DNA from 3 places in the Streptomyces sp. NPDC058955 genome. Region 3 is predicted to be linked to each of the others. Evidence: riboswitches for the same ligand, from Rfam matches in the RefSeq annotation. Region 3 holds a riboswitch; each other region holds the start of a gene.
The links. Region 3 has a riboswitch for thiamine pyrophosphate ahead of thiC (phosphomethylpyrimidine synthase ThiC). Riboswitches for the same ligand answer to the same signal wherever they lie in the genome.
Positions count from the first base shown of each region.

Region 1 (9,884 bases), on a different contig from region 3:
CGCCGAGGACCCCGACCGCATCGCCGAGGCCGCCGTCGCGATGGCCCTCCACGGCGTCACCGGCCCGCGCCCCTGACCGGCGGCAGCAGACGGGACCGGGGCCGGGCCGTCAGCAGGAGCGGGTCCAGATAGACCCGGCCGCGCAGCAGCCCCCAGTGGAGGCAGGACGCGGCGCAGTGCCCGCCGGCGGCGACCTCGGCGATCGGGGTCCCCGCGGCGACCCGGGCGCCCCGCTCGGCCAGCGGGGTCACCGGGGAGAAGGTGGTCCGCAGCGGGGGAGTCCCCGTCCCCGTGAGGGTGAGCGTGACGACCCCGCGGCCGCCCACCGGACCGGCGAAGGTGACCGTCCCCGCGGCCGGGGCCACGACGGGCGTCCCCGGCGGCGCGGCGAGGTCGACACCGCGGTGACCGGGCGCGTACGGCCCCGGCGGCGGTCGCCAGCCGCGCAGGATCTCGGGCGCCGGCGGTCCCACCGGCCAGAGCAGGGCGAGGACGAGGAAGACGGTCGTGAGCTGCATGGGGAGAGCCTCCCCGGGCGGCGCGACGCCCGGCGGGCTGCGCCGAATTCTGTGGACGGACGGCGGCCTGTGGACAGCACCGTCACCCGGCGCTCCCGGGGTCCCGTACACTTCCTATGGCGACCCGGGTCACCGGGTCGACTTCGCACGCCCCGCCACTCGACTCCCAGAGCGTGGTGGCAGCGCCTTTCGGTCCTTCGTGGCACGGCGCGCCGGGGCGTCAGGAACACAACCGAGAAACCCAAGGAGATACGGCCATGGCCGTCGTCACGATGCGGGAGCTGCTGGAGAGCGGCGTCCACTTCGGTCACCAGACCCGTCGCTGGAACCCGAAGATGACGCGCTACATCTTCACCGAGCGCAACGGCATCTACATCATCGACCTGCTCCAGTCGCTGTCGTACATCGACCGCGCCTACGAGTTCGTCAAGGAGACGGTCGCCCACGGTGGCTCCGTCATGTTCGTCGGTACGAAGAAGCAGGCCCAGGAGGCCATCGCCGAGCAGGCGACGCGCGTCGGCATGCCGTACGTCAACCAGCGTTGGCTCGGTGGCATGCTCACCAACTTCTCGACCGTCTACAAGCGTCTGCAGCGCCTCAAGGAGCTCGAGCAGATCGACTTCGAGGACGTCGCGGCCTCGGGTCTCACCAAGAAGGAGCTCCTGGTCCTCTCGCGCGAGAAGGCCAAGCTGGAGAAGACCCTCGGTGGTATCCGCGAGATGCAGAAGGTGCCGAGCGCCGTCTGGATCGTCGACACCAAGAAGGAGCACATCGCCGTCGGCGAGGCTCGCAAGCTCAACATCCCGGTCGTCGCGATCCTCGACACCAACTGCGACCCCGACGAGGTCGACTACAAGATCCCGGGCAACGACGACGCGATCCGCTCCGTCACCCTGCTCACCCGCGTGATCGCCGACGCCGTCGCCGAGGGCCTCATCGCCCGCTCCGGCGCCGCGACCGGCGACTCGAAGCCGGGCGAGAAGGCCGCCGGCGAGCCGCTCGCCGAGTGGGAGCGCGACCTGCTCGAGGGCGAGAAGAAGGACGAGGCCGCCGAGGTCCAGTCCTCCGCCGAGACCGAGAAGGCCGCCGAGGCCGAGGCCGAGGCTCCGGCCGAGCAGGCCTGACCCCTTCCGCACTCCGGAACACCACGGAGGTGACGGCGGGGGCCCATGAAGCCCCCGCCGTCCCGCCGTAGATCTTCGTAGATCTTTCTGACTTCGAGAGAGAAACAGACTCATGGCGAACTACACCGCCGCTGACGTCAAGAAGCTCCGTGAGCTCACCGGCGCCGGCATGATGGACTGCAAGAAGGCCCTCGAAGAGGCCGACGGCGACGTCGACAAGGCCGTCGAGGCCCTGCGCATCAAGGGCCAGAAGGGTGTCGCCAAGCGCGAGGGCCGCTCCGCCGAGAACGGCGCCGTGGTCTCCCTCATCGCCGACGACAACACCTCCGGCGTCCTCGTCGAGCTGAAGTGCGAGACGGACTTCGTCGCCAAGGGTGACAAGTTCCTCGCCGTCGCCGACGCCCTCGCCGCCCACGTCGCCGCCACCAAGCCGGCCGACATCGAGGCCCTGCTCGCCTCCGAGATCGAGGCCGGCAAGACCGTGCAGGCCTTCGTGGACGAGGCCAACGCCAACCTCGGCGAGAAGATCGTCCTCGACCGCTTCGCCGCGTACGCCGACGGCTACGTCTCCGCGTACATGCACCGCACCATGCCCGACCTCCCGCCGCAGATCGGTGTCCTCGTCGAGTTCGACAAGGAGAACGCCGAGGTCGCCAAGGGTGTCGCGCAGCACATCGCCGCCTTCGCGCCGAAGTACCTCACCCGTGAGGACGTCCCGGCCGAGGTCGTCGAGTCCGAGCGTCGCATCGCCGAGGAGACCACCCGCGCCGAGGGCAAGCCCGAGGCCGCGATCGCCAAGATCGTCGAGGGTCGCGTCAACGGCTTCTTCAAGGACGCCACGCTGCTCGGCCAGCCGTACGCGCTGGACAACAAGAAGTCCGTCCAGCAGATCCTGGACGAGGCCGGTGTCACCCTGAAGCGCTTCACCCGCATCAAGGTCGGCATCTGAGTCCTTCGCGCCCACGCGACGGACACCGGACCCGGGTAGGGTCTGAGACAGTCGTCCCGCCCCGCGCGGGACGACCGCAGATGTGACGAGGAGGCCATTGCCGTACGGGAAACCCACGAGGACCCAGGGCAATGGCCTTCTTCGTATGTGCACGAGGAGATCTCCATGAATCAGGGCGCCGTACAGGGCGACGACGACAAGAGCGGCAAGAAGCTCGGCCGCTACATGCTGAAGCTGTCCGGGGAAGCCTTCTCCGGCGGTACCGGTCTCGGTGTCGACCCCGACGTCGTGCACGCCATCGCGCGCGAGATCGCGGCCGTCGTCCGGGACGGCGCCCAGATCGCGATCGTGATCGGTGGCGGCAACTTCTTCCGCGGCGCCGAGCTCCAGCAGCGCGGCATGGACCGGGCCCGCTCCGACTACATGGGCATGCTCGGCACCGTGATGAACTGCCTCGCCCTCCAGGACTTCCTGGAGAAGGAGGGCATCGACTCGCGCGTCCAGACGGCCATCACCATGGGCCAGGTCGCCGAGCCGTACATCCCGCTGCGCGCCGTGCGCCACCTGGAGAAGGGCCGAGTGGTCATCTTCGGCGCCGGCATGGGCATGCCGTACTTCTCCACCGACACGACCGCCGCCCAGCGGGCCCTGGAGATCGACGCCGAGGCCCTCCTCATGGGCAAGAACGGCGTGGACGGCGTCTACGACTCCGACCCGAGGACCAACCCCGCCGCGGTCAAGTTCGACGCCCTGGAGTACAGCGAGGTCATCACCCGCGACCTCAAGGTCGCCGATGCCACCGCCATCACGCTGTGCCGCGACAACAAGCTCCCGATCCTCGTCTTCGAACTGCTCGCCGAGGGCAATATCGCGCGCGCCGTGACGGGTGAGAAGATCGGCACACTCGTGAGCGACCAGGGCACCCGGGCCTGAAGCCCGACCGCAACCGGGAACCGCCCCGCACGGGGCTGGACGACAGCCCTGCCGGTCGTACACCGTGCAGGACACAACGCGACGACACGCAGGAGCAAGTGGTGATCGAAGAGACCCTCCTCGAGGCCGAGGAGAAGATGGAGAAGGCCGTCGTGGTCGCCAAGGAGGACTTCGCCGCGATCCGCACCGGCCGTGCGCACCCGGCGATGTTCAACAAGATCGTGGCCGACTACTACGGCGCCCTCACGCCCATCAACCAGCTGGCCTCGTTCTCGGTGCCGGAGCCGCGCATGGCCGTGGTGACCCCGTTCGACAAGAGCGCGCTGCGCAACATCGAGCAGGCCATCCGCGACTCGGACCTCGGCGTCAACCCGAGCAACGACGGCAACATCATCCGGGTGACGTTCCCCGAGCTCACCGAGGAGCGCCGCCGCGACTACATCAAGGTCGCCAAGGGCAAGGCCGAGGACTCCAAGATCTCGATCCGCTCGGTCCGCCGCAAGGCCAAGGAGACCATCGACAAGCTCGTCAAGGACGGCGAGGTCGGCGAGGACGAGGGCCGCCGCGCGGAGAAGGAGCTCGACGACACCACCGCGAAGTACGTCGCGCAGGTGGACGAGCTGCTGAAGCACAAGGAAGCCGAGCTCCTCGAGGTCTGATGAACGACTCATCCTGGGGGGCGCCGGCGGCCGGTTCAGGTCTCGGCGGACCCGACCAGGGGCCTGCCCCGGCGGGTCCCGCCCACGATCGGCACCAGGCGGCGCAGACTCGCCCCATGCCCATCGTGCCCGACGTACCCGCCGGCGGATTCCAGGACGGACACGGACGGGGGGCCGCTCACCCGAGCGGTCCCCTGTTCCGTGACGAGACCCCGCACGAGCACCCGCAGGAGCCCATGCCCAGCCCCGTCCCGCCGCCTCCGCCCGCCGCGGCCCCCGAGCCGCGGCAGAAGAAGAGCGCGGGCCGGGACCTGGGCGCGGCCATAGGGGTCGGCGTCGGTCTCGGGGCCGTGATCATCGCGTCGCTGTTCATCTGGAAGCCGGCGTTCGTCGGCGTGATAGCGGTCGCCGTGGTCGTCGGTCTGTGGGAGCTGACCTCCCGGCTCCAGGAGCGCAAGGCGATCAAGGCGCCGCTGGTGCCGCTCGCGGTCGGTGGCGCCGCCATGGTCGTCGCCGGGTACGTGCGGGGCCCCGAGGGCGCCTGGGTCGCGATGGCCCTGACGGCGCTCGCGGTGCTCGTCTGGCGGATGACGGAACCCCCCGAGGGGTATCTGAAGGACGTCACGGCGGGGGTCTTCGCCGCGTTCTACGTGCCGTTCCTGGCGACCTTCGTGGCGCTGCTGCTCACCGCCGACGACGGGCCGTGGCGGGTGCTGACCTTCCTGCTGCTCACGGTGGTCAGCGACACCGGGGCGTACGCGGTCGGCTGGCGCTTCGGGAAGCACAAGCTGGCGCCGCGGATCAGCCCCGGCAAGACCCGCGAGGGACTGTTCGGCGCGGTGGCCTTCGCGATGGCGGCCGGCGCGCTGTGCATGCAGTTCCTGATCGACGACGGCACCTGGTGGCAGGGCCTGGTCCTCGGCCTGGCGGTGGCGGCGAGCGCGACGCTCGGCGACCTCGGCGAGTCGATGATCAAGCGGGACCTCGGCATCAAGGACATGGGCACGCTCCTCCCCGGTCACGGCGGCATCATGGACCGCCTGGACTCGCTGCTGCCGACGGCGCCGGTGGTGTGGCTGCTGCTGGCGTTGTTCGTGGGAACGGGCTGAGCGGTGGGGTGGTGGGTCCCGTACGGCGGGATCCGCTCCCCGGTCACGGTGCCACGCGGCGGAGCCGCACGGCGGCATCATGGACCGCCTGGACTCGCTCCTGCCGACGGCGCCGGTGGTGTGGCTGCTGCTCGCGCTCTTCGTCGGAACGGGTTGACGGACAGCGGGTACTCTGGAAGGGCTCGGGACCGCGTCCCGGGCCCTTTCGTCGTCCTCGCCGCCGCGGGGACGGTCCAGTGAGGTCGCTCCGGCAGCAGTGCCGTGCTCCCCGCCGTCGCGGGACGTCCGACCTCGTGCCTGTTTGAGGAGAGACGCCGTCGTGGCTCGTCCGCTGCCCGGAGAACTCACTTTCGTCGCCCCGCGCGGAGCCAAGAAGCCGCCGCGGCACCTCGCCGACCTGACGCCCGCCGAGCGCAAGGAGGCCGTCGCCGCGATCGGCGAGAAGCCCTTCCGCGCCAAGCAGCTGTCGACGCACTACTTCTCGCGGTACGCGCACGACCCCGCCGCGTGGACCGACATCCCGGCCGCCGCGCGGGAGAAGCTCGCCGGGGAGCTGCTGCCCGACCTGATGTCGGTGGTGCGGCACATCTCGTGCGACGACGACACCACCCGCAAGACGCTCTGGCGGCTGCACGACGGCACGCTCGTCGAGTCGGTGCTCATGCGCTACCCGGACCGGGTGACCATGTGCATCTCCTCGCAGGCCGGCTGCGGCATGAACTGCCCGTTCTGCGCGACCGGGCAGGCCGGTCTCGACCGGAACCTGTCGACCGCCGAGATCGTGCACCAGATCGTCGACGGCATGCGCGCGCTGCGCGACGGCGAGGTGCCCGGCGGCCCGGCGCGGCTGTCGAACATCGTCTTCATGGGCATGGGCGAGCCGCTCGCCAACTACAAGCGGGTCGTCGGCGCCATCCGCCGGCTGACCGACCCGGAGCCGGACGGCCTGGGGCTCTCGCAGCGCGGCATCACCGTGTCCACGGTCGGCCTGGTGCCGGCGATGCTGCGCTTCGCCGACGAGGGCTTCAAGTGCCGGCTCGCGGTCTCGCTGCACGCGCCGGACGACGAGCTGCGGGACACCCTGGTGCCGGTGAACACCCGCTGGAAGGTCCGGGAGGTGCTGGACGCGGCCTGGGAGTACGCCGAGAAGTCCGGGCGCCGGATCTCCATCGAGTACGCCCTCATCCGGGACATCAACGACCAGGCCTGGCGGGGCGACCTGCTCGGCAAGCTGCTCAAGGGCAAGCGGGTGCACGTCAACCTGATCCCGCTGAACCCGACGCCGGGGTCGAAGTGGACCGCGTCCCGCCCGGAGGACGAGAAGGCGTTCGTCGAGGCCATCGCCCGCCACGGCGTGCCGGTGACCGTCCGCGACACCCGCGGCCAGGAGATCGACGGCGCCTGTGGACAGCTGGCCGCCGCCGAACGCTGACCTTGTACTCTGTGCTCGAACACATCTGCATATTCCGACAGGGGAGCGCCACAGCGCTGAGAGTGCGGTAACCGTAGACCGCAGACCCTCTGAACCTCGCCCGGGTCATTCCGGGTAGGAAGTTCGGTCGTAACTCGAGCTGTTGCGCCCTGCCCGCGTCCGGTCCCCGGCCGCGGGCAGGGCCGCGTCTCTTCCTGGTCCCACCCAGGAGGAAGAACCACCATGCACACCAAGAAGGCCGCCGCCGTCGCGCTGGCCGCGGCGCTCGGCGTCACGGGCCTCGCCGCCTGCTCCACCGAGGACGCCCGCGAGGCCGCCGGCAAGTCCGGGACGCCGGCGCCGAAGACCGTGACCCTCGTCAGCCACGACTCCTTCAACGCCTCCAAGGAGGTGCTGGCGGAGTTCACGAAGCGGACCGGCTTCACCGTGAAGGTGCTGAAGGCCGGCGACGCGGGCGAGGCCGTCAACAAGGAGATCCTGACCAAGGGCTCCCCGCAGGGCGACGTCTTCTTCGGCGTCGACAACACCCTGCTCTCCCGCGCCGTCGACAACGGCATCTTCGTGGCGTACGAGGCGAAGGGCGCCGACCGGATCCCGGACACCCTCAAGCTCGACGAGCGGGTCACGCCGATCGACACCGGCGACATCTGCGTCAACTACGACAAGAAGTACTTCGCGGACAAGAAGCTGGCGCCGCCGCAGACCTTCGACGACCTGGCGAAGCCGGCGTACAAGGACCTGCTCGTGGTGGAGAACCCGGAGCGGTCCTCCCCGGGCCTCGGCTTCCTCCTCGGCACGATCGCGCAGTACGGCGACGAGGGCTGGCAGGACTACTGGTCGAAGCTGAAGGCCAACGGCGTGAAGACCGTCGACAGCTGGGAGCTCGCCTACAACCAGGAGTTCTCCGGCTCGGCCGGCGGCAAGGAGGCCAAGGGCGACCGCCCGCTGGTCGTCTCCTACGCCTCCAGCCCGCCGGTCGAGGTGCTCTACGCGGAGCCGCAGCCGAAGGAGGCCCCCACCGGGGTGTCCACCGGCACCTGCTTCCGGCAGACCGAGTTCGCGGGGCTGCTGAACGGGGCGAAGAACCCCGAGGGCGGCAAGGCGCTGATCGACTTCCTGATCTCGAAGAAGTTCCAGGACGACATGCCGCTCCAGATGTTCGTGAACCCGGTGGCGAAGGACGCCGCCCTGCCGGAGCTGTTCACGAAGCACGGCGTGGTGATCGAGAAGCCCGAGACCATGGCGCCGGAGAAGATCGCCGAGAAGCGCGAGGCGTGGATCCAGCAGTGGTCGTCGCTCCTCAAGTGAGGCGGGACCGCAGGGGGAGCGCGGCGCGGCTGGGCCTGATGGCCCTGCCCGTCGCGTTCTTCGCGGTCTTCTTCGCGTGGCCCGTCGTCTCGATCGTCGAGCGCGGGCTGCGGCCGGACGGCGCCTGGGACCTCGGCGCGATCGGGACGACGCTGGGCCGGTCCGACATCCTCGACGTGCTCGGCTTCACCGTGTGGCAGGCCGCCGCCTCCACCGGTCTGACGCTGCTCGTGGCGCTGCCGGGGGCGTACGTCTTCGCCCGCTTCGCCTTCCCCGGCAAGGGCGTGCTGCGGGCGGTCGTCACCGTGCCGTTCGTGCTGCCCACGGTGCTCGTCGGCACCGCCTTCCTGGCCCTGGTGGGGCGCGGCGGGTTCACCGACGAGCTGTGGGGGCTGCGGCTCGACACCACGGTGTGGGCGATCCTCCTCGCGCACGTCTTCTTCAACTACGCGGTCGTCGTCCGGACCGTGGGCGGGCTGTGGGCGCAGCTCGACCCGCGCCAGGAGGAGGCGGCCCGGGTGCTCGGCGCCTCCCGGTGGACGGCGTGGCGGTCGGTGACGCTGCCCGCGCTGGTGCCGGCGGTGTCGGCGGCGGCGCTGATGGTCTTCCTCTTCACCTTCACCTCCTTCGGCGTCGTGCAGATCCTCGGCGGGGACGCGTACACGACGCTGGAGGCGGAGATCTACCGGCAGACGGCCCGGCTGCTCGATCTGCGGACGGCGGCCGTGCTGACGCTCGTGCAGTTCGTGGCGGTGGGCGCGATCCTCGCCGTGCACGCGCGCACGGTGCGGCGGCGGGAGACGGCGCTGCGGCTGGTCTCCCCGGAGCAGACCGCCCGCCGGCCGCGCGGATTCGGGCAGTGGGCGCTGCTCGGCGGGGTGCTTGCCTCGGTGGCGCTGCTGATCCTGCTGCCGCTCGGGGTCCTGGTGGAGCGCTCCTTCGCCACCCCGGAGGGGTACGGGCTGCGCTACTACCGGGCGCTCGGCTCGCTCGACGAGGCCGGGACGTTCCTGGTGCCGCCGCTGGAGGCGGTGGGGAGCTCGCTGCGGTACGCGGTCGCCGCCACCGCGATCGCGGTGGTGATCGGCGGGCTCGCGGCGGCGGCGCTCACCAGGCGTGCCGGCCGGCTGGTGCGGGGCTTCGACGCGCTGCTGATGCTGCCGCTCGGGGTGTCGGCGGTGACCGTCGGCTTCGGGTTCCTCATCACCCTGGACGAGCCGCCGTTCGACCTGCGGGCCAGCTGGATCCTCGTCCCGCTCGCGCAGGCGCTGGTCGGGGTGCCGTTCGTGGTGCGGACGATGCTGCCGGTGCTGCGGGCGGTGGACCAGCGGCTGCGGGAGGCGGCGGCGGTGCTCGGCGCGTCGCCGTGGCGGGCCTGGCGCGAGGTCGACTTCCCGCTGGTGCGGCGGGCGCTGCTGATCGCGGCCGGCTTCGCCTTCGCGGTGTCGCTCGGCGAGTTCGGCGCGACCGTCTTCATCGCCCGGCCCGACAGCCCGACGCTGCCGGTCGCGGTGGCGCGGCTGCTCGGCCGGCCGGGCGAACTCAACTACGGGCAGGCGATGGCCCTGTCGACGATTCTGATGGTGGTGTGCGCGGTCTCCCTGCTGCTGCTGGAACGGCTGCGCACCGACCGGACCACCGGGGAGTTCTGATGCTGACCCTTGAGGGAGCGACCGTACGGTTCGGGGCGCGGGCGGTCCTCGACGCGGTGGACCTGGCGGTCGCCGAGCACGAGATCGTGTGCGTGCTCGGGCCGAGCGGCTCCGGGAAGTCGACGCTGCTGCGGGCGGTCGCCGGGCTCCAGGAGCTGGACGAGGGCCGGGTGCTGCTCGCGGGCGCCGACCAGGCCGGG
Region 1 is NZ_JBHYKM010000003.1:92,331-102,214, reverse strand. Features, by position in the region: gene ACFW1I_RS02425 (TetR/AcrR family transcriptional regulator) at 1-76, shown strand, start outside; gene ACFW1I_RS02420 (peptidoglycan DD-metalloendopeptidase family protein) at 57-518, opposite strand; gene rpsB (30S ribosomal protein S2) at 776-1,642, shown strand; gene tsf (translation elongation factor Ts) at 1,755-2,591, shown strand; gene pyrH (UMP kinase) at 2,757-3,524, shown strand; gene frr (ribosome recycling factor) at 3,626-4,183, shown strand; gene ACFW1I_RS02395 (phosphatidate cytidylyltransferase) at 4,183-5,292, shown strand; gene ACFW1I_RS02390 (hypothetical protein) at 5,369-5,449, shown strand; gene rlmN (23S rRNA (adenine(2503)-C(2))-methyltransferase RlmN) at 5,612-6,724, shown strand; TPP riboswitch at 6,754-6,863, shown strand; gene ACFW1I_RS02380 (thiamine ABC transporter substrate binding subunit) at 6,947-8,032, shown strand; gene ACFW1I_RS02375 (ABC transporter permease) at 8,071-9,684, shown strand; gene ACFW1I_RS02370 (ABC transporter ATP-binding protein) at 9,684-9,884, shown strand, end outside.
Region 1: it holds a riboswitch for thiamine pyrophosphate, as region 3 does, so the genes downstream of both, ACFW1I_RS02380 (thiamine ABC transporter substrate binding subunit) here and thiC (phosphomethylpyrimidine synthase ThiC) in region 3, are expected to answer to the same signal.

Region 2 (9,884 bases), on a different contig from region 3:
CAGCTGGCCCTCCTTCACCAGCTGCCTCACCCGCGTCACCTCGACGTCGAGCATCTCGGCGATGTCGGGGAGGTAGAGCCAGGCGGGGACGAGAGCATCGATGTTTGCGTCAATCTCGGTCACGGGACAAGCCTGCCATCCGGGACCGACAGCCGGTAGTCGGGCCCGCCGCGACGGCCTCCGTCCGGGTCGTCACCGGACGGCGGACTTCAGCGGGACGGCCGGGTCGGCGGCGCGCTCGGGGTCGACGGGGGTGCCGGCCTCGATGAGCTTGCGGCCCTGGGCGAGGTCCCGGGGCCGGCCGACGGCGAGGAGGGCGACCGGTACGCCGTCGCGCAGCCAGAGCACCGACCAGGAGGCGCCGGAGGCGTCCCCGCGCCGGACGAGGGTGTCGGCGCCGGTGTGGTGGCCGGCGTACTGGACGAAGCGGCCGAACTGCTCGGACCAGAAGTACGGGACGGGGTCGTAGGGGGCCGGCTCGGCGCCTTCGGCGCCGGTGATGTCGGCAGCGACCGTGCGGGGGCCCTGGAGGGCGTTGTCCCAGTGGTGGACGAGGAGCCGCTCGCCGTAGCGCGCGGAGGGGAAGGAGGCGCAGTCGCCGACCGCGTACACGTCGGGCAGGGAGGTGCGCAGCCGGTCGTCGGCGGTGACGGCGCCGCTCGGGTCGAGGGCGATGCCGGAGCCGGCGAGCCAGTCGGTGGCGGGGCGGGCGCCGATGCCGACGACGACGGCGTCGGCGGGCAGTTCGCGGCCGTCGGCGAGGACGACGGCGCCGGGCCGGACGGTGTCCACGCGCGCGTGGGTGAGGAGTTCGGCGCCGCTCTCGGCGTACCAGCCGGCCATGGCGGTGGTGACCTCGGCGGGCAGGGCGCCGGCGAGCGGCAGGGGGGCGGCCTCGACGACGGTGACGGCGCAGCCGGCCTCGCGGGCGGCGGTGGCGAACTCGGCGCCGATCCAGCCGGCGCCGACCACGACGACGGAGCCGCCGCCGGCGAGGACGGGGCCGAGGCGGACGGCGTCGTCGAGGGTGCGCAGCAGGTGGACGCCGGGGACGCCCTCGGTGCCGGGGAGGGTGAGGGGGTGGGCGCCGGTGGCGAGGACGAGGACGTCGTACGGGAAGCGGCCGGCCTCGGTGACGAGTTCGCGGCCGGCGGGGCGCAGCCCGGTGACGTCGAGGCCGAGGCGGAGGTCGACGCCGAGGGACTCGAAGTCGACGTCGAAGGCGGAGTGCTCGGCCTTGCCGAGGAGGACGGCCTTGGAGAGCGGGGGCCGGTCGTAGGGCTGGTGGGGTTCGGCGCCGATGAGGGTGACGGGGCCCTCGAAGCCCTGTTCGCGCAGGGCGACGGCGGTCTGGACGCCCGCCATGCCCGCGCCGACGATCACGACGTGCCGCTGGGTCTGCTTCTGCTCGCTCACCCGTCCACCTTACGCACCTGACGGTGCGTCAGAAAGAGAGGTCCCCTGTGGCGCTCCGGCGCCGGGGGCTAGGGTGGCGGGCACACACCACTCGCGGGAGCCCGGACGCACCGGGCTGAGAGGGAGGCTGGCCGGCCTCCGACCGTACGAACCTGATCCGGGTCATGCCGGCGAAGGGAGGGGCGGGAACGCCCATGCGTTCATCCGACACCATCGACGGCGCCACCCGCGGCGCCACCGACGTCCTCGTGGTCGGCGGCGGCATCATCGGCCTGGTCACGGCGTGGCGGGCGGCCCGGCGCGGGCTGGGCGTCGCCGTCGTCGACCCCGAGCCGGGCGGCGGCGCCGCCCGGGTCGCGGCCGGCATGCTCGCCGCCGTCACCGAACTGCACTACGGCGAGGAGACCCTCCTCGGGCTCAACCTCGCCTCCGCCGCCCGCTACCCCGCCTTCGTGGCCGAGCTGGAGGAGGCCACCGGCCTCGACGTGGGCTACCGCGCCTGCGGCACCCTCGCCGTCGCGCTCGACGCCGACGACCGGGCCCACCTGCGCGAGCTGCACGCCCTCCAGACCCGCTGCGGACTCGCCTCCGAATGGCTGAGCGGCCGCGAGTGCCGCCGCCTGGAGCCCATGCTGGCGCCCGGGGTGCGCGGCGGGCTCCGGGTGGACGGCGACCACCAGGTCGACCCGCGGCGGCTGGCCGCCGCGCTGCTCACCGCCTGCGAGCGGGCCGGGGTGGTCTTCCACCGGGCGCTCGCGGACCGGCTCACCGTGGTCCGCGACCGGGCCCGCGGGGTCGTCCTCGGCGACGGCACCGAGCTGTCCGCCGGGCAGACCGTCCTCGCCGCGGGCAGCCTCAGCGGCCGGCTCGCCGGCGTGCCCGAGGCGGTCCTGCCGCCGGTCCGCCCGGTGAAGGGCCAGGTCCTGCGGCTGCGGATCCCCGCCCCGTACGCCCCCTTCCTCTCCCGCACCGTCCGGGCCGTGGTCCGCGGCAGCCACGTCTACCTGGTGCCGCGCGAGAACGGCGAGCTGGTCGTCGGCGCCACCAGCGAGGAGCTGGGCTGGGACACCACGGTGACCGCCGGAGGGGTGTACGAACTCCTCCGGGACGCCCACGAGCTGGTCCCCGGGCTCACCGAGCTGCCGCTCACCGAGACCCTGGCCGGACTGCGCCCCGGCTCCCCCGACAACGCGCCGCTGCTCGGGCCGAGCGCCCTCCCCGGCCTCCACCTGGCCACCGGCCACTACCGCAACGGGGTCCTCCTCACCCCCGTCACCGGCGACGTCATGGCGGAGGCGCTCACCACGGGCGTCCTCCCCGACGAGGCGCGCCCCTTCTCCCCCCGCCGTTTCCCCACCGCTCTCCCCGTACGTCAGGAGCAGCCCGCATGAACGTGTCCGTGAACGGCGAGCCGCGCGCGCTCGCCGCCCCCGTCTCCCTGGCCTCCCTGGTCGCCACCCTCACCGCCGCCCCCGCCGGGGTCGCCGCCGCCGTCAACGAGGCGGTCGTGCCGCGCGGCGAGTGGGCGACGACGCTGCTCGCCGACGGCGACCGGGTCGAGGTCCTGACCGCGGTGCAGGGGGGCTGAGCGCGATGTCCGACGACGTGTTCGTCCTCGGCGGTACGGAGTTCTCCTCCCGGCTCATCATGGGCACCGGCGGCGCCCCCAGCCTGGACGTCCTGGAGCGCTCCCTGGTGGCCAGCGGCACCGAGCTGACCACCGTCGCCATGCGCCGCCTCGACCCGACCGTGCAGGGCTCGGTCCTCTCCGTCCTGGACCGGCTCGGCATCCGCGTGCTGCCGAACACGGCCGGCTGCTACACGGCGGGCGAGGCCGTCCTCACCGCCCGGCTGGCCCGGGAGGCCCTCGGCACGGACTGGGTCAAGCTGGAGGTGGTCGCGGACGAGCGGACCCTCCTCCCGGACGGGGTGGAGCTCCTCGACGCCGCCGAGACGCTGGTGGACGACGGCTTCACCGTCCTGCCGTACACCAACGACGACCCGGTGCTGGCCCGGAAGCTGGAGGACGTCGGCTGCGCGGCGATCATGCCGCTCGGCTCCCCCATCGGCTCGGGCCTCGGGATCCGCAACCCGCACAACTTCGAGCTGATCGTGGAGCGGGCCGGCGTCCCGGTGATCCTCGACGCCGGCGCGGGCACCGCCTCGGACGCGGCGCTCGCGATGGAGCTGGGCTGCGCGGCGGTGATGCTCGCCTCGGCGGTGACCCGCGCGCAGGAGCCGGTCCTGATGGCCTCGGCGATGCGGCACGCGGTCGAGGCGGGCCGGCTGGCCCACCGCGCGGGCCGCATCCCCCGCCGCCGCTTCGCGGAGGCGTCCTCCCCCGTGGAGGGCCGCGCCCGGCTGGACCCGGAACGCCCCGCGTTCTGACGCCCGCCCGGGGCGGGGAGCGCGGGGTACGTCACAAGCGTGCTGCGGTCGGGGCCCGTGGGGCGGGGGCAGCGCGTACCGGCTCGTAGACTCGACGCCGTGGACACGACCCTTCAGGACCCCCTCGTCGGGCGGCTGCTCGACGGCCGCTACCGCGTCGACGCGCGCATCGCCGTCGGCGGGATGGCCACGGTCTACCGGGCCGTCGACACCCGCCTCGACCGCGTCCTCGCGCTCAAGGTGATGCACCCCGCCCTGGCGGCCGACGCCGTCTTCGTCGAGCGGTTCATCCGCGAGGCGAAGTCCGTCGCCCGCCTCGCGCACCCGAACGTGGTCGCCGTCTTCGACCAGGGCGCCGAGGGCGCGTACGTCTATCTGGCGATGGAGTACGTCTCCGGCTGCACCCTGCGCGACGTGCTCCGCGAGCGCGGCGCCCTCCAGCCCCGCGCCGCCCTGGACATCCTGGAGCCGGTGCTCGCCGCGCTCGGCGCCGCGCACCGGGCCGGCTTCGTGCACCGGGACATGAAGCCGGAGAACGTGCTGATAGGGGACGACGGCCGGGTCAAGGTCGCCGACTTCGGGCTGGTCCGCTCCGTCGGCTCGGCGACCGCGACCACCGGCGCGGTCCTCGGCACCGTCTCCTACCTGGCCCCCGAGCAGATCGAGCACGGCACCGCCGACACCCGCGCCGACGTCTACGCCTGCGGTGTCGTCCTGTACGAGATGCTGACGGGCGCCAAGCCGCACACGGGCGACACCCCCGCCCAGGTCCTCTACCAGCACCTGAACACCGACGTGCCGGCCCCGTCCGCCGCCGTCCCCGGGCTGCCGCTGGAGCTGGACGAGCTGGTCGCCGCCGCGACCGCCCGCAACCCCGAGGTCCGCCCGCACGACGCCGTGGCGCTGCTCGCCCTGGTCCGGGAGGCGCGGGCCGCGCTCACCGACGCCCAGCTGGACGCGCTGCCGCCGCGGGCCCGGACCGAGCAGCGGGACACCGGCGAGGACCGCACCAGCGTGATCGCCCGCGCCGTGCCGGCGGCCGGGGCCGCCGACCCGCAGCCGGTGCAGCACACCAGCCGCCTCGCCACCCCCGAGCCCCCGCCGGCCGGCCCGCGCCGCGCCCGCCGCCGGCCCCCGAACGGCCCGCTCCTGATCGTCGTCGGCGTCCTGCTCGCGCTGGGCCTCGGCGCCGGCGTCTGGTACATCAACGCCGGCCAGTTCACCCGCGTCCCCGCCGTCCTCGGCCAGACCGAGGAGGTGGCGGCCAAGCGGCTCGCCGACGCCGGCCTGGAGCTGGGCACGACGAAGCGCGCCTTCAGCGAGGTGTACGAACGCGGCACCGTGATGGGCGTCGACCCGGCGCCCGGCGAGCGGGTCCGCAGCCACGCCACCGTCACCCTCACCCTCTCCCGGGGCCCGGAGATCGTGAAGGTGCCCAATCTGCGGAACAAGCCGCTCGACGAGGCCAAGCGGATCCTCACCGAGCAGGGCCTCGCGCCCGGCGTGGTCACCAGCGAGTTCAACGCCGCCGTCGCCCAGGGCGCGGTGATCTCCTCGGACCCGGAGCCGGGCACCGAGCGGGCCCCGGACTCGGCCATCGCGCTGGTGGTCAGCAAGGGCGCCCCGGTCGACGTCCCGGACGTCACCGGCGAGACCGTCGCCGACGCCACCGCCCTCCTCCAGGAGGCCGGGCTCAAGGTGTCCGTCGCCCCGGAGCGGGTCCACTCCGCCGAGGACGCGGGCGCGGTCGCCGCCCAGTCCCTCGCCGAGGGCAGCCGGGCCGCGAAGGGCGACGCGATCACCCTGACCGTCTCCAAGGGCCCGCGCCAGGTCGAGGTCCCGGACGTCGTCGGCATGACGACCGACGAGGCCCGGGAGGCGCTGGAGACCGCCGGCTTCGAGGTGAAGGTCGAGAAGAACTTCCCCTTCCTCGGCGACGAGGTCACGGGCCAGTCCGTCGACGGCGGCGAGACCGCCCCGGAGGGCTCCACCGTCGCCATCACGATCAAGGGAATCTGAGACACCCATGCGCAACCCCGTCGGCGGCCACGTCCCCGTGGCCGGCGGACTCGCCACCACCGGCCTCGGCTATGCCCGGGAGCTCGGCGCCGAGACCGTCCAGGTCTTCGTCGCCAACCCGCGCGGCTGGGCCACCCCCACCGGCAACCCGGCCCAGGACGAGCGGTTCCGGGAGGAGTGCGCGGCCGAGTCCCTGTCGGCCTGGGTGCACGCCCCGTACCTGATCAACTTCGGCTCCCACACCGAGGCCACTGTCGACCGGTCGGTGGAGTCGCTGCGCCACTCGCTGCGGCGCGGCCGGGAGATCGGCGCCGAGGGCGTGGTCGTCCACACCGGCTCGGCGACCGGCGGCCGCCCCCGCGAGGAGGCGCTGGCGCAGGTGCGGGAGCGGATGCTGCCGCTGCTCGACGAGCTGACCCACGAGGACGACCCGTACCTGCTCCTGGAGTCCACGGCCGGCCAGGGCTTCTCGCTCTGCTCGAAGGCGGAGGACTTCGGCCCGTACTTCGACGCGCTCGACCACCACCCGAAGCTGGGGATCTGCCTCGACACCTGCCACATCTTCGCGGCCGGCCACGACCTGGCGGAGCCGGGCGGGGCGGTACGGACGCTGGACGAGCTGGTCGCCACGGTCGGCGAGGGCCGGCTGCGGCTGATCCACGCCAACGACTCCAAGGACGTCGTCGGCGCGCACAAGGACCGGCACGCCAACATCGGCGTCGGCCACATCGGCCAGGAGGCGTTCCGACAGCTCCTGCGCCATCCGGCCACCGACGGGGTCCCGCTGATCATCGAGACCCCGGGCGGCAGGGAAGGCCACGTCGCCGACATCGAGCTGCTCAAGAAGCTCCGGGACTGACCCGCCCGCGATCATTTCCGATTGATGAGTACCCCGTGGGGGTATACGGTCCCTGAGGAGAAGCAGGAACCGCTACCCGAGGCTGGGGGCACCTCATGGAGCACGGAGCACACGACCACCACGCGGGCCACACGGACCACGCGGACCACACTGGCCACGGCGACCACGCGCACCACGGCGGCGGGACGGCCTCCTGGGGCACGGCCGCGAAGGCCACGCTGCACTGCCTCACCGGCTGCGCCATCGGCGAGATCCTCGGCATGATCATCGGCACCGCGCTCGGCTGGGGCAACGCGCCGACCATGGTCCTCGCGATCGTCCTGGCGTTCCTCTTCGGCTACTCGCTCACCCTGTGGGCCGTGAAGCGGGCGGGCCTGAGCCTGAGGGCCGCGATCGGCGTCGCGCTCGCCGCCGACACGATCTCCATCACGGTGATGGAGATCGTCGACAACGCCGTCCTGCTGGTGGTCCCGGGCGCCATGGACGCGCACCTGTCGGACGCGCTCTTCTGGGGCGCCCTCGCCTTCGCCTTCCTCGTCGCCTTCCTGGTCACCACGCCGGTGAACAAGTGGATGATCGGACGCGGCAAGGGCCACGCGGTGGTGCACCGGTACCACCACTGACGGGCTAGAGTTCCGGGCCGTCGCCCGGTTCCTCCTGGTACGAGTAGCGCTGCTCGGTCCACGGGTCGCCGAGGTTGTGGTAGCCGCGCTCCTCCCAGAAGCCCCGGCGGTCGGCCGTCATGTACTCGACCCCGCGGACCCACTTCGGGCCCTTCCAGGCGTACAGGTGCGGCACGACGAGCCGCAGCGGGAAGCCGTGCTCGGCGGTGAGCAGCTCGCCGTCCTTGTGGGTGGCGAAGATCGTGCGCTCGTCGGCGAAGTCGGAGAGCCGCATGTTGGCGCTGTAGCCGTACTCGGCCCAGACCATCACGTGCGTGACGTGCGGCGCCGGCGGGGCGAGCTCCAGGACCGTCCGGGCGGTGACGCCGCCCCATTCGGCCCCGAGCATGCTGAACTTGGTCACGCAGTGCAGATCGGCCACCACCGTGGAGAACGGCAGGGCCGTGAACTCCTCGTGGTTCCAGCAGCGCTTCTCGCCGTCGGCGGTCGCCCCGAAGACCCGGAACTCCCAGCGCTCGGGCTTGAACTTCGGCACGGGCCCGTAGTGGGTGACCGGCCAGCCGCGCTGGAGCCGCTGCCCCGGCGGCAGCTCGGGCGAAATGTCCGGCATCCCCGCTTCCCGGTGTACTCCGCTGTCCGGCTGACCCATGTCATCCATGGTGACAGACGGCGAGGGGTGGTCATGACCAGCCACCCACCCGGACGCGCCCATTCGGGCAACTCCTACTAAGCCTGCACTTACTGGACGCCCCCCATTCGGAGTGCGAGGATGCGGCCATCCTGCCCTGTGAGGGGTCGGACACACCCCGTGATGGAAGGAACCTGGAGCGATGCAGGGCGACCCCGAGGTCCTGGAGTTTCTGAACGAGCAGCTGACCGGCGAGCTGACGGCCATCAACCAGTACTGGCTGCACTACCGCATCCAGGACAACAAGGGCTGGACGAAGCTCGCGAAGTACACCCGCGAAGAGTCCATCGACGAGATGAAGCACGCGGACAAGCTGACCGAGCGCATCCTGATGCTCGACGGCCTGCCCAACTACCAGCGGCTCTTCCACGTGCGCGTCGGCCAGACCATCACCGAGATGTTCCAGGCGGACCGCCAGGTCGAGGTGGAGGCGATCGACCGCCTGAAGCGGGGCATCGAGGTCATGCGCGCCAAGGGCGACATCACCTCGGCCAACCTCTTCGAGGAGATCCTCGCGGACGAGGAGCACCACATCGACTACCTGGACACCCAGCTGGAGCTGATCGAGTCGCTGGGCGAGGCGCTCTACATCTCGACGCTCATCGAGCAGCCGAGCTGACCCGGGTCAGGCCGCTTCCGACAGGTCGGTGACCTCCGCCGTCAGGGCGGGCATGCCCTGGTCCAGCAGCTCGCGGCGCGGGCAGTTCCCCCGCCCGAGGAGGGCCTGGATGCGCCGTACGCACGAACCGCAGTCCGTGCCCGCCTTGCAGGCGGAGGCGATCTGGCGGGGCGTGCAGGCGCCGGCCTCCGCGTGCTCCTTGACCTGCTTCTCCGTGACACCGAAGCATGAGCAGACGTACACGCGGTTCACCTCCCGCCGAGATCGATTAGGCTAACCTAACCTTACCCGGCGGGTGGGGAGCGCAAAAGCCTTCGATATGACGATGGGGCGCGGATCACAAGGATCCGCGCCCCATCGTCGTACGAAGCTACTTACTGATCGCGGTACATCTCGGCGACGAGGAACGCGAGGTCGAGCGACTGGCTCCGGTTGAGGCGCGGGTCGCAGGCCGTCTCGTAGCGCTGGTGCAGGTCGTCGACGAAGATCTCGTCGCCGCCGCCCACGCACTCGGTGACGTCGTCACCGGTGAGCTCGACGTGGATGCCGCCCGGGTGGGTGCCCAGTGCCTTGTGGACCTCGAAGAAGCCCTTGACCTCGTCGAGCACGTCGTCGAAGCGGCGGGTCTTGTGGCCCGAGGCCGCCTCGAAGGTGTTGCCGTGCATCGGGTCGGTCACCCAGGCGACGGTGGCGCCCGAGGCGGTGACCTTCTCGACCAGCTCCGGAAGCCTGTCCCGGACCTTGTCCGCGCCCATGCGGACGATGAAGGTCAGCCGGCCCGGCTCGCGGTCCGGGTCGAGGCGCTCGATGTACTGCAGCGCCTCCTCCGGGGTGGTCGTCGGGCCCAGCTTGATCCCGATCGGGTTCGCGATCCGCGCGGCGAACTCGATGTGCGCGTGGTCCAGCTGGCGGGTGCGCTCACCGATCCAGACCATGTGGCCGGAGGTGTCGTACAGCTTGCCGGTGCGCGAGTCCGTACGGGTCAGGGCGCCCTCGTAGTCGAGCAGCAGCGCCTCGTGCGAGGCGTAGAACTCGACGGCCTTGAACTCGGCCGGGTCGGTGCCGCACGCCTTCATGAAGTTCAGCGCGTTGTCGATCTCGCGGGCGAGCGCCTCGTAGCGCTGGCCGGAGGGGGACGACTTCACGAAGTCCTGGTTCCAGGCGTGCACCTGGCGCAGGTCGGCGTAACCACCGGTGGTGAAGGCGCGGACCAGGTTGAGCGTGGAGGCGGAGGCGTTGTACATCCGCTTCAGGCGCTCGGGGTCCGGGACG
Region 2 is NZ_JBHYKM010000072.1:18,286-28,169, reverse strand. Features, by position in the region: gene ACFW1I_RS24780 (Rv2175c family DNA-binding protein) at 1-123, opposite strand, end outside; gene ACFW1I_RS24775 (NAD(P)/FAD-dependent oxidoreductase) at 193-1,416, opposite strand; TPP riboswitch at 1,500-1,613, shown strand; gene thiO (glycine oxidase ThiO) at 1,611-2,807, shown strand; gene thiS (sulfur carrier protein ThiS) at 2,804-3,004, shown strand; gene ACFW1I_RS24760 (thiazole synthase) at 3,010-3,804, shown strand; gene pknB (Stk1 family PASTA domain-containing Ser/Thr kinase) at 3,904-5,823, shown strand; gene ACFW1I_RS24750 (deoxyribonuclease IV) at 5,831-6,682, shown strand; gene ACFW1I_RS24745 (DUF4396 domain-containing protein) at 6,778-7,305, shown strand; gene ACFW1I_RS24740 (sulfite oxidase-like oxidoreductase) at 7,310-7,954, opposite strand; gene bfr (bacterioferritin) at 8,136-8,612, shown strand; gene ACFW1I_RS24730 (bacterioferritin-associated ferredoxin) at 8,619-8,864, opposite strand; gene ACFW1I_RS24725 (class II 3-deoxy-7-phosphoheptulonate synthase) at 8,987-9,884, opposite strand, start outside.
Region 2: it holds a riboswitch for thiamine pyrophosphate, as region 3 does, so the genes downstream of both, thiO (glycine oxidase ThiO) here and thiC (phosphomethylpyrimidine synthase ThiC) in region 3, are expected to answer to the same signal.

Region 3 (8,147 bases):
GCGATCACCGTCGGGGACGAGACGACGCAGGTGGCGCGCGGCAGTGTGGTCTACGTGCCGGCCGGGGTGCCGCACCGCTTCCACCACATCAGCGAGGACCTGCGGGTCCTGGTGGTCTTCTCGCCGCCGGAGGCGTGAGCGGCGCCGCCGGACCGGGAGACTCCGGGGTGAGGGCCTGATTCCCCTAGGGGTCGGATCAGGGGAGAGCCCGGGCCCCAGGGGCCCCTGGGGTGCCGGTCCGCCGCCTAGCCTTGAGGTGTCCGGGACGCAGGCTTCCGGACGGGGCTTCGAGAGCGAGGGAGAGAGCCATGGCCGTACAGGAGATTCTCGCGGGACTGCCGTGGTGGGTGAAGTGGGTCGCGATACCCGCCTTGGTCCTGCTTGTCTTCGGCGGATTCATCACCAGCTTCCTCACCTTCGTGATCAGTCTGCTGTTCAAGGTGCTGCTGTTCGTCGCGCTCGTCGCCGGACTCATCTACGCCGTACGGAAGTTCGGCGGCCCGAAGAAGACGGACCGCGACTGGTAGCACAAGCTACTCATCGGTATTCGACGTCTGCCGGGCGTTAGCCCGGCAGGGGGAACGCGCTGGTGGAAACAGGGTGGGGGGCGAGGGCGAGCCACTAGAGTGGCAAATCTCCGCCGAGTCGGGGACTACGGGCGTAGATCTCCGGCAGACCAGCGGTTTCCCGCTCGTCCCTGAGGGGTCCGGTCCGTCGGACCCCATCGGTGTCCCAGGCCCGGCGGGAGCGCGGGGGCGGCCCCCGCGAGCGGGTGCAGTGCATCCGTTGTCACGCCTGGGGGTGACCTTTGGCCATGGCTACGCAGACAGCTGCGCCGACCCTGATCGGCTCGGTGCAGCGGGCGCTGAGACTTCTGGAGGCCGTGGCCTCCCACGCGGACGGCGCCCCCGCCAAGCAGCTCGCCCGGGAGACGGGCCTTCCGCTGCCCACGACGTACCACCTGCTCCGCACCCTGACGCACGAGGGCTATCTGCTCCGCGACAAGGGTGCCTTCTATCTGGGTGAGGCAGCCGCCCGGTTGGCCGGCGGCGGGGCTGTGCAGAATCGTCGCACCAAGATCGAGGACTCCCTCGCCCACTGGCGGGACGAGATCGGTGTGCCGGTCTACTTCGCGCTCTACCGCGACGGCGAGATCGAGCTCGTCTCCGTCGCGGACACCCCCAACTCCCCCGCGGTCGAGGAATGGGCCGACTTCCGGGAGACCGGTCACGCCCATGCGATCGGGCAGTGTCTGCTCAGTCAACTCGATCTGAAATCTCGTCAAGACCACCTCGACCGGCATCCGGTGGAAGCCATCACTCCGTACACGGTGCGTAACCGGCGAGTGCTTTTGGATCGTTTGGGTGGTTTGGGGCGAATGGAGCCCCTGGTGGAGCGTCAGGAATATGCGCTCGGCACGGTTTGCGCGGCCATCCCCATCACGGCGGGCTCCACAGCGGCCACTCTGGCCATTTCCCTCCCTCTTCACCAGGAAGAACGGTTGCTCCCAGCAGTCGAACGGCTACGTACGGAGATCGGAAGCCTCTTCAGTTCGCTCGCCTTCTCTATCAGTATCTGAAAAATCACTCCTTGTGATCCGCTAGCGCGTACAGCACGATTGCGTCAAGAGGGCCACGGGGGATCATTCCTGGCCGTTTCGGTCACAGCTTTCAGCAGCTGTGTTTACACAACTGCTCCATCTACTGCGGGGTACATGATGCGAGAGTCGGTTCAGGCCGAGGTCCTGATGAGCTTCCTCGTCTCGGAGGAGCTCTCCTTCAAGATCCCTGTCGAACTGCGATACGAGACCCGGGATCCCTACGCGGTGCGGATGACCTTCCACCTTCCCGGAGACGCCCCCGTGACCTGGGCGTTCGGCAGGGAGCTGCTGCTCGACGGGATCAACCGGCCGAGCGGTGACGGCGACGTCCACATCGCCCCGACCGACCCCGAGGGCCTGTCGGACGTCTCCATCCGGCTCCAGGTGGGCGGTGACCGCGCCCTCTTCCGCGCCAGCGCCCCGCCGCTCGTCGCCTTCCTCGACCGCACGGACAAGCTGGTCCCGCTCGGTCAGGAACAGACACTGGGTGACTTCGAGGACAGCCTGGAGGCCGCTCTCGGCCGGATCCTCGCCGAGGAGAGCGCCGGCCCCGCCTGACCCCGGCGCCCCCTCCGTACGGCCGTCGCCCGCGCCTCCCCCGTACGGCCGCCGAACCGCCCCGCTCCGTACGGCCGCCGCGCGCCCGTCACTTGGCGCGGCGCCGCCGTCCGCCGCGGCCCGACGTCCGGCCGGCGGTCTCCTCCGACGGGCGGTCGGCCGACACGACCAGCGCCGCGAGCGCCGTCGTGACCGGCACCGAGGCGACCAGACCGATCGACCCGACCAGCGTCCGGACGATCTCCTCCGCCACCAGCTCGCTGTTGGCCACCGTCCCCATGCTGCTGTCCGCGATGGTGAAGAGCAGCAGCAGCGGGAGCGAGGCGCCGGCATAGGCCAGGACCAGCGTGTTGACCACCGAGGCGATGTGGTCGCGGCCGATTCGGATCCCGGCCCGGTAGAGCGCGCGCGGACCCATGCCGGGGTCGGCCTGGTGCAGCTCCCAGACCGCCGAGGTCTGGGTGACGGTCACGTCGTCCAGGACACCGAGCGAACCGATGATCACACCGGCGAGCAGCAGGCCGGACATGTCGATCTCCGGGTAGAGACCGTGGATGAGCCCGGTGTAGTCGTCGGTGTTGCCGCTGAGCGAGGCCCAGCCGATGAAGAAGGACCCGAGCAGTCCGATCAGCAGCAGCGAGATCAGCGTGCCCAGCACCGCGACCGAGGTGCGGGCCGACAGGCCGTGGCACATGTAGAGCGCGAGCAGCATGATCGCGCTCGATCCGACCACCGCTACGATCAGCGGGTTCGAACCCTCCAGGATCGCGGGCAGGATGAAGAGCGTGAGCACCAGGAAGCTCACCGCGAGCGCGATCAGCGCCATCACGCCGCGCATCCGGCCGACGAGCACGACCGCGAGCGCGAAGATGGCGGCGAGGACCGCCATCGGCACCTTCCGGTTCACGTCCGTCACCGAGTACTGCAGGTCCTTCGGGGCGTCGGGGGCGTAGGCGACGACCACGCCCTGGCCCTCCTCCAGCTGGCGCGGGGCGTCCGGCTGCACGATCTCGGTGAACTGCCGGCCCTTGTCCGGACCGCTGGTGACCTCGATCGTCGCCTTCGCGCACTGGCCCTGCTGGGCGTTGACCGCCTCGCGGCCCTGCGGGGTCGTGGTGTCGCCGGTCGGCGGCACCTGCGCCGCGTTCACGTCCTTGCAGTCCACCTGCTCGACCGCCACGACCTTGCCCTGCTCGGTCTGCCGGTCGAAGCCGACCCCGGTCCGCTCGTGCGCCGGCGTGCCACCGGGCCAGAGCACCGCGAGACCGACGACCACGGCGGTGGCGAAGGGGATCAGGACGGCCGCGATGACTCTGCGCAGATGGCGCGAGACGGGCGCGGCGGGCCCGTGGCTGTGGCTGTGACCGTGACCGGAACCGGGGCCGGGACCGTGGTCCGGACCGTACCGGCCGAAGCCGTGCCCGTGCTCGTGGCCCTGGTCGGGGCCGTGCTCGTGGCCGTGCGGATCGGGGGACTGCTGCGGGGAAGTCACCGACCGATCATCGCAAGAACGGTGGGGGCCCACTGTTCAGCACGCCCGGGATGGCGCTAGCCTCGTGACACCTTTGCACACGCGGGAGCTCGGAGCACCGGGCTGAGAGGGCGCTGATCACCGTACGCACGTACGGAAGGAGGCTGCGCCGACCGCCGAACCTGTTACCGGGTAATGCCGGCGTAGGGAGATTCGGTCTCATGACCATTCAGGATGCACGCACGCCTGCCTCCGACCAGAACGACGGCCGGAACGACGGCCAGGGCGAGCGCACGCCGGGCTGGCACAAGGGGTACGTCGAGGGCTCGCGCCCCGACGTCCGGGTGCCGGTCCGTCAGGTGCACCTCACCAACGGCAAGGACGTGACGCTGTACGACACGTCCGGCCCGTACACCGACCCCGCCGTCGACACCGACGTCCGCCGGGGCCTCCTCCCGCTGCGCGAGAACTGGATCATCGCGCGCGGCGACACGGAGGAGTACGCGGGCCGCCCGGTCCGCCCGGAGGACGACGGCATCAAGCACACCTCGCCGCGCGGCGGCGGGCTCAAGAACCTCGACGCGGTCTTCCCCGGCCGCCCGCGGCTGCCCCGCCGGGGCCGCGACGGGCAGGCCGTGACCCAGCTCGCGTACGCCCGCCGGGGCGAGATCACCCCGGAGATGGAGTACGTGGCGATCCGGGAGAACGTCTCCCCCGAGGTCGTCCGCGAGGAGATCGCGGCGGGCCGCGCGGTGCTGCCGGCCAACGTCAACCACCCGGAGATCGAGCCGATGATCATCGGCAAGCGGTTCCTGGTGAAGGTCAACGCCAACATCGGCAACTCCGCCGTCACCTCCTCCATCGAGGAGGAGGTGGAGAAGATGACCTGGGCGACCCGCTGGGGCGCCGACACGGTCATGGACCTGTCCACCGGCCGCAACATCCACACCACCCGCGAGTGGGTGCTGCGCAACTCCCCCGTGCCCATCGGCACCGTGCCGCTCTACCAGGCCCTGGAGAAGGTCGACGGCAAGGCCGAGGAGCTGACCTGGGAGATCTACAAGGACACGGTCATCGAGCAGGCCGAGCAGGGCGTGGACTACATGACCGTGCACGCCGGCGTGCTGCTGCCGTACGTGCCGCTCACCGCGCGCCGCAAGACCGGCATCGTCTCGCGCGGCGGCTCGATCATGGCCGCCTGGTGCCTCGCGCACCACAAGGAGAACTTCCTCTACACGAACTTCGAGGAGCTCTGCGAGATCCTGGCGGCGTACGACGTCACCTACTCGCTCGGCGACGGGCTGCGCCCCGGCTCGATCGCGGACGCCAACGACGACGCCCAGTTCGCGGAGCTGCGCACGCTCGGCGAGCTCAACACGATCGCCAAGCGGCACAACGTGCAGACGATGATCGAGGGCCCGGGCCACGTCCCGATGCACAAGATCAAGGAGAACATCGACCTCCAGCAGGAGATCTGCGAGGAGGCGCCGTTCTACACGCTCGGCCCGCTGACCACGGACGTCGCGCCCGCCTATGACCACATCACCTCCGGCATCGGCGCCGCGATGATCGCCTGGTGGGGCACGGCGATGCTCTGCTACGTCACGCCCAAGGAGCACCTGGGCCTGCCGAACCGCGACGACGTGAAGACCGGCGTCATCACGTACAAGATCGCGGCCCACGCGGCGGACCTGGCCAAGGGCCACCCGGGCGCCCAGGAGTGGGACGACGCCCTCTCCGACGCGCGCTTCGAGTTCCGCTGGGAGGACCAGTTCAACCTGGCCCTCGACCCGGACACCGCCCGTGAGTTCCACGACGAGACGCTGCCGGCGGAGCCCGCGAAGACGGCCCACTTCTGCTCGATGTGCGGCCCGAAGTTCTGCTCGATGAAGATTAGCCAAAGCATCACAGAGCGGTTCGGTGGTGCGGCGGCTGAGGGTGCGTCACAGGAGGAGATCGCCGAGGGCATGCTCCAGAAGTCGAAGGAGTTCGCGGCGAGTGGGAACCGGGTGTACCTGCCGCTTGCGGATTGATGCGTGTTCAGGCGCTGCCCTCAACGCGGGGGCAGCGCCGTGCGCTCACCGTGACAGTGCCCAGATGAGGAGGAGCGGGCCGTAGACAGCCACGAGGGCACAGAGGAGTCGTCTCCACTCGAACGTCACGTCGATCTGGGCCGGGATGTTGCTCTTGCCGCGGTGAGCCTGGGACGCCGAGCGGTGCGCCTCCCCAAGCAGCCGAAGGGCTCTTCGGTGAGTCCGGTATCCGGTAAACGTGCCCAAGAGCGAACTGCCGAAAGCCACCGAGCCGATGGTGCGCCCGTCGCGCAGAGCGATGATCAGGCCATCGTCGGCCGTCACCCGCGCGACATCGTTCCAAGCAACGGTCGAGGTCACGAGGAAGTTGGTGACGGACACGCGGTCGGCGGTACTGCGGATCGCGGAGTCCCACCCAAGCGCCCAGAAGAAGATCGCCATACCACCGAGCAGAAATGCCGCCGGCGGTTCTTCGTGCAGTGGCCCCATCACCAGAGCGGCGGCGGCGTAGCTGGCGATCGCGCTGGCCACGGGCAGCCATACATACACGGGCCGTCTGATCACCCTCATCCGCATCGCCGACCACCCCCCCAAGACCGATCCTCCACACCGGACAAAGGCCGAGTCAAGATCGTGCAGGGTCAGGATGGGAGGCCAGTGCGATACCAGCCCGGCAGCACGAGGCAATGCACTTCGCCATCTCCGGGGTACTGCTGTCCTCGATGAAGATCTCGCAGGACATCCGCCGGGAGCACGGCGGCGACCTGAAGGCGGACGAGATCGAGGCCGGAATGGCCGAGAAGTCCGCCGAGTTCGCCGCCTCCGGCAACCGGGTCTACCTCCCGATGGCGGAGTAACCGCCGGGCCCGCCCACTGCCCCGGCCCGCGGTCCACGGGGGGATCGCGGGCCGGGGCGTGTCACGGGGCCGGGGGAGACGGGTCGGTGGCGGTGAGTGCGGCGTGGAGGAAGGGGATGACGCCGCGCTCCAGGAGGGCGTGGCGCCAGGCGGCGCGGGCCCGGGTGAGTTCGTCGTCGGGGGCGTGGGCCTCGGCGGGGCTGTTGCGGAGGGCGGTACGGAGCAGGCCGGCGCCCGCGCAGAGCAGGCCGGCGGCGGCGAGGGCGCCGAAGACCAGGCCCGCGGTGAGCAGCGTGGTGCCGAGGGCGGCCGTCGGGGCGAGCAGCCGGACCGCGGCGCCGACCAGGAGGAAGATTCCGGCGGCCGTGCCGGCGAGGACCGGGACGAGGACGGTGAGGACCGCGACGGCGCCCGGCGACTCGTCGGGCGCGGGGGTCCGGGGGCGGTTGGACGCGGCGCGGTGCTGCTCGCGGACCTTGACGAAGTGCTCGTACTCGCTCGCCGCCGCCGCGGTGATCAGCGCTGTCGCGTTCAGCGCCATCACCCGGAGCTGGGCGGCCGTCAGCCGGGCGCCCGCTCCGGCGAGTTCCGGCCGTTCCGGTGCGGTGCGCAGTGCGTCGTCGAGGACGCGCTCGTACTCGGCGCGGTCCTCGGTCAGCAGGTGCGGAGCCACGTTCATGTGCATCCCCCGATGCTCGGTGGGCCGGGACCGGCCGTGGAGAACGGGCGGTCCGGGCGGAAGCGGAGGAGAGCCTGCCTGTCTGGGGAGACCGATGGTAGGGCCGTGACCGGGCGCGCTGACAGGGGGTTTCCGGAAATCGCCTGCCCCGGATGCGCTGGGTGAGAGTCAGTCCCCGAGCGGGAGCTGGACCACCAGCAGCTTTCCGGCCATCGTGACGCCCCCGTCCATGGCGATGGCCAGCCCGTCGGCGTAGACGTGCGGACCGTCGACGGCCGGGCGGGACTCCTCCTCGCCGTCCTCCGTGCCCACCTGGCCGAGGAGGTACGGGATCGGGCTGTGGCCGTGCACGATCCGCGAGCCGCCGTAGGTGCCGAGCAGCTCCTGGACGGCCTGCGGACCCGACTCGTCGCGGAAGGCGAAGCGCTTGGTGAACTTGCGGAAGAGGTCCCAGACCTCGTCGGCGTCGTTGCGCCGGAGGATCTCGTGGACGGTCTCGTTGACGTCCTCGATGGTCTGGCCGTAGTCGAGGTACGCGGTGGTGTCCGAGTGCAGCAGCAGGTGGCCGTCCTCGTGGACGACGGCGTCGAGCCGGGACATCCACTGGAGGTGCACGTCCTGGAGGCGGTCCATGTCGTGCTTCTGCCCGCCGTTGAGCAGCCAGGCGGCCTGGAAGGTGGCGGTGCCGGCGCCCGAGTTGACCGGGGTGTCGCCGAAGCGCTTGGCGCCGATGAGGAGCAGCTCGTGGTTGCCCATGAGGGCCTTGCAGTAGCCGCCGGCGGCGGCGGCCTCGGCGGAGAGCCGCATGACGAGGTCGATGACGCCGATGCCGTCGGGGCCGCGGTCGGTGAAGTCGCCGAGGAACCACAGCCGGGCGTTGCCCGCGGCCCAGCCGCCGTTCTCGTCGACGAGGCCCTGGGCGCGCAGGGCGGCGACGAGTTCGTCGAGG
Region 3 is NZ_JBHYKM010000004.1:115,273-123,419, forward strand. Features, by position in the region: gene ACFW1I_RS03370 (cupin domain-containing protein) at 1-138, shown strand, start outside; gene ACFW1I_RS03375 (DUF5326 family protein) at 309-527, shown strand; gene ACFW1I_RS03380 (IclR family transcriptional regulator) at 815-1,579, shown strand; gene ACFW1I_RS03385 (SsgA family sporulation/cell division regulator) at 1,718-2,158, shown strand; gene ACFW1I_RS03390 (YibE/F family protein) at 2,247-3,650, opposite strand; TPP riboswitch at 3,722-3,856, shown strand; gene thiC (phosphomethylpyrimidine synthase ThiC) at 3,851-5,662, shown strand; gene ACFW1I_RS03400 (hypothetical protein) at 5,708-6,193, opposite strand; gene ACFW1I_RS03405 (hypothetical protein) at 6,349-6,519, shown strand; gene ACFW1I_RS03410 (hypothetical protein) at 6,581-7,204, opposite strand; gene ACFW1I_RS03415 (metallophosphoesterase) at 7,367-8,147, opposite strand, start outside.